Regions from separate parts of the Bradyrhizobium sp. USDA 3262 genome, predicted to be linked through region 2. Evidence: predicted binding sites of a transcription regulator. Region 2 holds the regulator's gene; the other holds the start of a gene.
The links. Region 2 encodes PhoB, which activates phosphate uptake and scavenging genes when phosphate is short. Its sites were predicted from a motif close to TGTCATNNANCTGTCAT; they were not measured.
Positions count from the first base shown of each region.

Region 1 (4,254 bases), 710 kb from region 2:
CGCTGGTCTCGATGGAGAAGAAGATCGCCGACGGCCTGTCCCTGAAGATCGGCGACGAGATCGTCGTCAACGTGCTCGGCCGCGACGTGCCGGCGAAGATCGCCAACCTGCGCAACATCGACTGGCAGGGCCTCGGCATCAATTTCGTGCTGGTGTTCTCGCCGAATGCCTTCAAGGGCGCGCCGCACAGCCATGTCGCGACCCTGACGGAACCACACGCCGATTCCGCCGACGACGCGCGCATCATCAAGCAGGTCGCCGACGCGTTCCCGATGGTGACCAGCGTACGGGTCCGCGAGGCGCTGGAGACGGTCGGCAGCGTCGTCAGCAATCTGGTGCTGGCGATCCGCGGCGCCAGCGCCGTGACGCTGATCTCGGCGATCCTGGTGCTCGGCGGCGCGCTCGCCGCCGGACACCGCCACCGCGTCTATGACGCCGTGATTCTCAAGACGCTCGGCGCCACGCGGGTGCGATTGCTCGGCGCCTACGCGCTGGAGTATCTGATGATCGGTTTTGCAACCGCCCTGTTCGGGGTGATCGCCGGCTCGATCGCGGCCTGGCTGATCGTGACGCGGCTGATGACGCTGAGTTTTATCTGGCAGGCCGGCAGCGCCGCGCTGGTCGTGGTCGCCGCGCTGGTCGTCACGGTCGGACTGGGGCTAGCCGGGACGCTGCTCGCGCTAAACCAGAAGCCGGCCTCAGTGTTGCGGAATTTGTGACAAAATGTAGCGGCGCGAGCGCCGTTTTTGCCTGTAACGCTAGGGTAGAGCGACATTCGGCCGCGCGTGGAAGCTTGCGTCGGATGTGTTAATTTCCCACATACCAATCGGGTCGGATAGTCGGTTTGAATGACACGGAATTAATGTTCCGCAAACCGAGCCATCTGAGATAGATTTACGACCGGCGCCGCAAATCCCTTGCGCTCCACCGGGACCAACCACGGGAATTCGACCATGTCGGACCTAGACCGCAACTACGCTTCTCCTTTCGGCCGGGCCGCCGGGCGCATTGACGCTGCGGCCGTCGACGCCGGTCTGCGCGCCTACATGCTGCGCATCTACAACTACATGAGCATCGGCCTGGCCATCACCGGCCTCGCCGCGCTCGGCGTCTACATGGGTGCGGTGACCACCGACCAGTCGGCCGCCGTCGCCAAGTTCGGCAACGCCTATCTGACGCAGTTCGGCTACGCGATGTTCGTGAGCCCGCTGAAGTGGCTGTTCATCCTCGCCCCTCTGGCGATGGTGTTCGTCATCTCGGCCGGCATCAACCGCCTGCAGCCCGCGACCGCCCAACTCCTGTTCTGGGTGTTCTCGGCGCTGATGGGTCTGTCGCTGTCGTCGATCTTCCTGGTGTACACGCACACCTCGATCGTGCGCGTGTTCTTCATCACCGCGGCGACGTTCGGTGCGCTGAGCCTCTACGGCTACACCACCAAGCGTGACATGAGCGGCATGGGCTCGTTCCTGTTCATGGGTCTGATCGGCATCATCATCGCGAGCCTGGTCAATCTGTTCCTGGCGAGCTCGGCGCTGCAGTTCATCGTCTCGGTGGTCGGCGTGCTGGTGTTCGCGGGCCTCACCGCCTGGGACACCCAGCGGCTGAAGAACGACTACATCTACGGCTACGCCTCGCAGGGTGGCGTGATGGCAGAGCGTGCGGCAATCACTGGTGCGCTGTCGCTCTACCTGAACTTCATCAACCTGTTCACGCTGCTCCTGCAGCTGCTCGGCCAGCGCGACTAAGCGCCTCGAGCGAGCCGATCAAGTCCAAGCCCCGGCCATCCGGCCGGGGCTTTTCTTTTGCGCGGAGCAAATGTGGCGTAGTGGCGTAGCCCGGATGAAGCGCAGCGCAATCCGGGGCAAGTTCATCCATGGCTGCGACAGTCCCGGATTCCGCGGAGCCTGTCATCGCGCGTTCGCACGACCCGTTGGCTCCATCCGGGCTACAAGCTTTTCGTTTGCGCGAGGCAAAAATAGTGGCGAGGCCGCGCGAGGGCCGCACAACTGCGCCGGCGGATTAGCGGATTTGTAGCCCGGATGAGCGAAGCGATATCCGGGGAAGCTGTACCCGGGTGGTGAGATCCTCCCGGATGTCGCTTCGCTCATCCGGGCTACGAGAAATCCCTACACCAGCGACAGCTTGCGGTCGATCACGAACAGCACGCGTTCCAGTTCATGGCCGCGGCGCAGGATCAGGCCGGTCGCGGAAATCACGCTGTACATGCCCTGCTTGCGCGCAAGCCGGGGGTCCTTCTCGATCCGGTAGATCGGCACTTCCGACGCGCGCCGGAACACCGAGAACACGGCACGGTCCTTCAGGAAGTCGATCGCATAATCGCGCCACTCGCCGTCGGCGACCATGCGGCCGTAGAGATTGAGAATGCGGTTGAGTTCAAGTCGATTGAAAGTCACGCGGTTGGGCTGAGGGGTCGCGGCGGCGGTGCGCGCCGCGGCACGACTCCCGCTCGGATCGGTGTCCTCCGAGATCAAACTCATCGAGCGCCTCCTGTCACCTCGGCGACGATCGGGTTCCGAAGGCCCCTCTTCGGGATCGTCACGAGAGTGACATGATCGCGCTAAGCGAGCGTGCCCGCAAGGGGCCAATCGCAATGCAACCGGGCCTTAACCACGGCCGCGCGCGGCGGATTGTCCGGAAAACCGCAGAGTCACGGGAACGTTAGCGGAATCATATTGCTGCCCCACTTCCGCCCATCGCCCGCCCCGCTGCCCTGCGAAAACGAAATCCTGCGTTGGCCCGGTCCTTTCGGTTCCGGATTCCTCAGCCCCCAGCCCCCCGGGGCCGTCGGGATCGGGCCTGTTCGCAGGGGAGTTAAATCCCAACACTGGGCCAACGAAAGTTGGTCCTTTTTGTTTTTGGGACCTGCGCAAGCGAGACGCGCGCAAAACCCCGGCGCTTTCCTTTCGGCAAATCACTGAATGCAGGTTCGTCGCCATGCGCGGCTGCACGACGACATGCGCGCGGTCCAACGGCGCGCCACGGGCGGAAGCCGGCGCATCGCGCCTTACCGCAGCAAGGCTCTAGTGAAGCGAGGTGAAGGCAGCGCCGAGCATCGGGCCCGGCTTGTCGCGGTTGCCGTCCTGGACGTACACCGCCGCAGCATCGACACCGTCACGCGTGATGTTCTCCAGCGGCACGGTCCAGCTCCCGGACGAACCGTTCCAGTCACCGACCTTGAGGAGATTGCGCACCACGTTGTGGTAGGTGATCTCGCGGCCGCGGTTCTCGCCGCGCGCGATCGAGATCGGCACCGACTTCGAGATCGAGCAGATCCAGACCTCGCCGCGCGACACTGCGGGCGACTTCGACGCGGCGACCGACACGTTGATCTGCTTGCCGGTCAGCGTCATCGTCACCGGCACCGACATCACGCTGCCGCTCTTCTCGGTGTCCTTGATCGCGCTCTCGATGCTGGCGCGGTCGCTGCCGATCACATGCGCGGAGCCGTTGATCACGGCCTGCGGCGTGTAGACGTCGCGATCGCCGCGCACATGCGAATAGGCCTTCTGGCGCGCGCTGAAACGGGAGTCGGCCAGCGTGTCCTTCCAGCCGAGATAGTCCCAATAGTCGATCGGCATGCTCAGCGCGATGACGTTGGGGTCCTTCGCGAGGTCACCGATGATCTTGTCCGCGGGCGGACAGGACGAGCATCCCTGCGAGGTGAAGAGTTCGACGACTGCACGCGGATCGGCGTGGGCGGGGCGGATGATCGCGACGATTGCGCAGATACCAAGAGCGCCGGACCATCGCGAGATAGAATTATAGGCCATCATCGCTGTCATACTGCGAACCAGTCGTGATGATTTCCATCCGTAATTGTACGGAGCATGAAGTCTGTCCCTGAACTTGCGTGCCCCAAAACGCGAGAAAGCGGCCTTTTCATAGGCCGCCTTCTTTTTAGTCGCTACTCACTAAGCGGTGAGGCACCGATCACAAATCCGCGTTAGGCCGCGAGTTTGCGCAGCACATAATGCAGGATGCCGCCGTTGCGATAGTAGTCGAGCTCGTCCAGCGTATCGATGCGGCAGAGCAGCGGCACATCCTTCTTGCCGCCGTCGGCGGAGACGATTTCGGCCGTCAGCGTCTGGCGGGGCTTCAAATCGCCCTGCAACCCGCGGATCGTGACCTTTTCGTCGCCCTTGAGGCCGAGCGAGGACCACGACGTGCCGTCCTGGAAGGTGAGCGGAAGCACACCCATGCCGACCAGGTTGGAGCGATGGATACGCTCGAAGC
Region 1 covers NZ_JBSSCT010000001.1:1,334,604-1,338,857, reverse strand. Annotated here, with positions in the region: gene ACVWYP_RS06275 (ABC transporter permease) at 1-719, shown strand, start outside; gene ACVWYP_RS06270 (Bax inhibitor-1/YccA family protein) at 954-1,745, shown strand; gene ACVWYP_RS06265 (DUF2794 domain-containing protein) at 2,127-2,498, opposite strand; gene ACVWYP_RS06260 (DUF1223 domain-containing protein) at 3,042-3,803, opposite strand; gene acnA (aconitate hydratase AcnA) at 3,965-4,254, opposite strand, start outside.
Region 1: a site for PhoB is predicted at 2,555-2,571, ahead of ACVWYP_RS06265 (DUF2794 domain-containing protein). Genes of this name have one in related genera too.

Region 2 (4,254 bases):
AGCGGGGATTTTTTTATGGCGCGTGGCCCGTTACATCATCGGCGTCGTCCCGGCGAAAGCCGGGACCCATAACCACTAATGCGTGTTGTTAGAAAGCCGTCTGGCCCCGTGCCGATTACGCCGGCCGCGGCGTATGGGTCCCTGTGTCTTGGAAGTCTGTCAGGATGAGGGTGGGCGGGAAGCCGTTGGGTCCTTGGCGCTTGACGCCGTGAGCCGGCTCGGTCTCCCGCCCGTTCCATCTATCAACCTGAACAGTTGCACGAGGCTGCGCCAACAGACCTCGCATCACAGGGACAGGCACCGTGATCATAGCTCTTCGTTACGTCGGAATCGACATCTCCAAAGACCACCTCGACATCTTTGATGAGGCTGACGGCGTGCCGAGGCGCATTGCCAACGCGCCACAGGCCATCACACAGCAGGTGGCGCGTTGGCAATGCGATGCGCTGGTGGTCTTCGAGGCGACGGGTATCTATGACCTCGCGCTTCGCGAGGCGCTGCGTCAGGCCGGGATCCAGTTCGCACGGATCAACCCGGCCCGTGCCCGCGACTTTGCACGGGCCAGCGGCCTACTCGCCAAGACCGATCCGATCGATGCGCGGATGCTGGCGGCCTTTGCGCGGGCCATGCAACCCGCCCCCGAGCAGGTCGCCGATCCTGCACGGGGCGCCTTGGCGAGGCTTGCAAAACGGCGGGATCAGCTGGTCCTCATGCGCGCCCAGGAGAAGAACCGGCGCAGCGAGGCCGACGATCGCGCCATGGCCGAACGCATCGGCCGCCTCATCGAGGTCCTCGACAGCGAGATCGCCGAGATCGAGGCCGACATCAGCGCATTGATTAAAGCCGAAGCGGAGATCGCGGACGATGCGAAGTTAATGCGTTCGCTGCCCGGCGTGGGTCCCGTGGCCTGCATGCAGCTCATCGCGCAGATGCCGGAACTCGGGCGGGTCGGACCGAAACAACTCGCAGCGCTCGCTGGCCTTGCTCCCTTCAACGTCGACAGCGGCGCCTTCCGCGGCAAGCGCAAGATTGCGGGCGGCCGAAAGCGCGTTCGTGACGCCCTCTATATGGCGGCCCTCAACGCAGTTCGCAGAGCAGATCCGTTCAAGGCCTTCTATGCACGACTGCGACAGGCGGGAAAACCAGCCAAACTCGCCCTCATCGCCGTCGCCAGGAAGCTGCTCACGGTCCTCAATGCCATGATGCGAGACCGAAAGCCGTACCTGCAGACCAAACCAACATAACAGTTGCCGGCTCCCGTGCGCAATTGCGCACTAGGCCGGGACGACACCGTGCTACGGGATATGAATCCCGCAACGGCCATTACGGCTGCGGCTCGGCCTTGGCAAAGCGGTCGTCGAGCGCGTAGCCGGCGCCGCGCACGGTGCGGATCGGATCCTGCTCGCGGCCCGGATTGAGCAGCTTGCGCAGGCGGCCGATATGCACGTCGACGGTGCGTTCATCGATGTAGATGTCGCGGCCCCAGACGCTGTCGAGCAGTTGCTCGCGGCTGAACACGCGGCCGGGATGCTCGAGGAAGAATTCGAGCAGGCGATACTCGGTCGGCCCGAGATCGATCGGGCGGCCCGAGCGCGCCACGCGGCGCTTCTCGCGGTCGAGCTCGATGTCGCCATAGGTCAGCACGGTTGCAAGCCGCTCCGGGCTCGCGCGGCGCAAGAGGCCCTTCACCCGCGCCAGCAGCTCCGGCACCGAGAACGGCTTGACGATGTAATCGTCGGCGCCGGTGGCAAGCCCGCGCACGCGCTCGCTTTCCTCGCCGCGCGCGGTCAGCATGATGATCGGAAGCTGCTTGGTCTCGGGCCGCGCCCGCAGGCGGCGGCACAGCTCGATGCCGGACAGGCCCGGCAGCATCCAGTCGAGGACCACGAGGTCGGGAACGCGCTCCTTCAGCCTCGTGTCGGCATCGTCGCCGCGCCCCACCGTCTCGACATCGTAGCCTTCCGCATCGAGGTTGTAGCGCAACAGCGTCGTCAGCGCTTCCTCGTCTTCGACTACCAGAATGCGTGCGCTCATCGGTTTAAGTTCTTTCTCTGTGGTGATCCGTTGCCCAGACGCAAACCGAAACGCTTACTTCCTTGAGCATAGTCCCCGCGGAAACGAATTGTCGCGAGGATCGTCCAGTTTCACTCTTGCCGGTTTCGCGCTTGCCGATGATGCCTTCAGTTGCCCGGCACCGTGGTGGCAAAAGTGGTCATGTCCCCCTTCGGGCGCTTGTCGGTGATCTGCTGGCCCTCGATCATGTAGAACACGGTCTCTGCGATATTGGTAGCGTGATCGCCGATCCGCTCGATGTTCTTGGCGCAGAACATCAGATGGATGCAGAACGAGATGTTGCGCGGATCTTCCATCATGTAGGTGAGCAGTTCGCGGAACAGCGAGGTGCAGATCGCATCGACCTCCTCGTCGCCCTTCCAGACGTTCATCGCCGCCGGCAGGTCGTGCGCGGCGTAGGCGTCGAGCACCGACTTGACCTGCGACAGCACGAGGTCGGTCATGTGCTCGAGGCCGCGGATCAGCTTCAGCGGCTGGAAATCGCTCTCCAGCGCCGCGACACGCTTGCCCATGTTCTTGGCGAGGTCGCCGATCCGCTCGAGGTCGGTGGCGACGCGCATCGCGCTGACGATCTCGCGCAGGTCGATCGCCATCGGCTGGCGGCGCGCGATCGTCAGCACCGCGCGCTCTTCGATGTTGCGCTGCAGATTGTCGATCTCGATGTCGGCGGCGACCACGCGCTTGCCGAGCGCGACGTCGCGACGGATCAGCGCGTCGACCGACTCGGTAATCATCCGCTCGACCAGGCCGCCCATCTCGGCGACCAGGCGGGTCAACTCCTGCAGGTCGCTGTCGAATGCCTTGGCGGTATGTTCAGAAGCCATCGCTTGTCTCCCTCAAACCATGATCCCGGGGATCATGGTTTCGTGTCCTGAATTTTAGCATGCCCTGATCGGAAAACCGGTTTCCACTTTTCCGGATCATGCGCCGGTCAACCGAACCGGCCGGTGATGTAGTCCTGGGTGCGCCGATCGCTCGGTGAGGTGAAGATCTTGTTGGTGTCGTCGAACTCGATCAGCTCGCCGAGATACATGAAGGCGGTCTTGTCGGAGACGCGCGCCGCCTGCTGCATGTTGTGGGTGACGATCGCGATCGTGTAGTCCTCGGAGAGCTCCTGGATCAGCTCCTCGACCTTGGCGGTCGAGATCGGGTCGAGCGCCGAGCACGGCTCGTCGAACAGGATCACCTCGGGGCGCACCGCCACGGTGCGCGCGATGCACAGGCGCTGCTGCTGGCCGCCGGAGAGCGACAGGCCGGACGCGTTCAGCTTGTCCTTGACCTCGTTCCACAGCGCGCCGCCGCGCAGCGCCTTCTCGACCCGGTCGTCCATCTCGGACTTCGAGATCTTCTCGTAGAGGCGGATGCCGAAGGCGATGTTCTCGTAGATCGTCATCGGGAACGGCGTCGGCTTCTGGAACACCATGCCGACCCGCGCGCGCAGCAAGTTGAGGTCGAGCTTGGGGTCGAGAATGTTGGTCTGGTCCAGCATCAGCTGGCCGACCGCGCGCTGGCCCGGATAGAGGTCATACATCCGGTTGAAGATGCGCAGCAGGGTCGACTTGCCGCAGCCGGACGGGCCGATGAACGCCGTGACGCGGTTGGTGCCGAGCGTCAGGTTGATGTTCTTCAGCGCGTGGTGCTCGCCGTAATAGAAATTGAGATTGCGCACCGTGACTTTCGGCGGCGCTTCAGGCAGCGGAACCTGGGGAACGTGGCCCGCGGCAGTCGTGGAGACGGAAAGCTCGGTCATTTTGCGGCCCTTTCGGCACCAAGGATACGCGCGCCGATATTCAACGCGAGCACGGTGAATGTAATGAGCAGCGCACCGCTCCACGCCAGCTCTTTCCAGTAGGCGTAGGGGCTCTGCACGAAGTTGTTGATGGTCACCGGCAGGTTGGCCATCGTCTTGGTCAGATCCAGGCTGAAGAACTGGTTCGACAGCGCGGTGAACAGCAGCGGCGCGGTCTCGCCGGCGACGCGGGCTGTCGCCAGCAGCACACCGGTGATCAGACCCGATCGCGCCGCACGATAGGCGATCCGCTTGATCACCAGCGAACGCGGCAGGCCGAGCGCGGAGGCGGCCTCGCGCAGCGGATTGGGCACCAAGAGCAGCATGTCCTCGGTGGTGCGCAGCACGACCGGGATCACGATCACCGCGAGCGCAAGACTGCCTGCGATCGC
Region 2 covers NZ_JBSSCT010000001.1:2,045,453-2,049,706, reverse strand. Annotated here, with positions in the region: gene ACVWYP_RS09440 (IS110 family RNA-guided transposase) at 303-1,244, shown strand; gene phoB (phosphate regulon transcriptional regulator PhoB) at 1,324-2,034, opposite strand; gene phoU (phosphate signaling complex protein PhoU) at 2,181-2,897, opposite strand; gene pstB (phosphate ABC transporter ATP-binding protein PstB) at 3,005-3,823, opposite strand; gene pstA (phosphate ABC transporter permease PstA) at 3,820-4,254, opposite strand, start outside.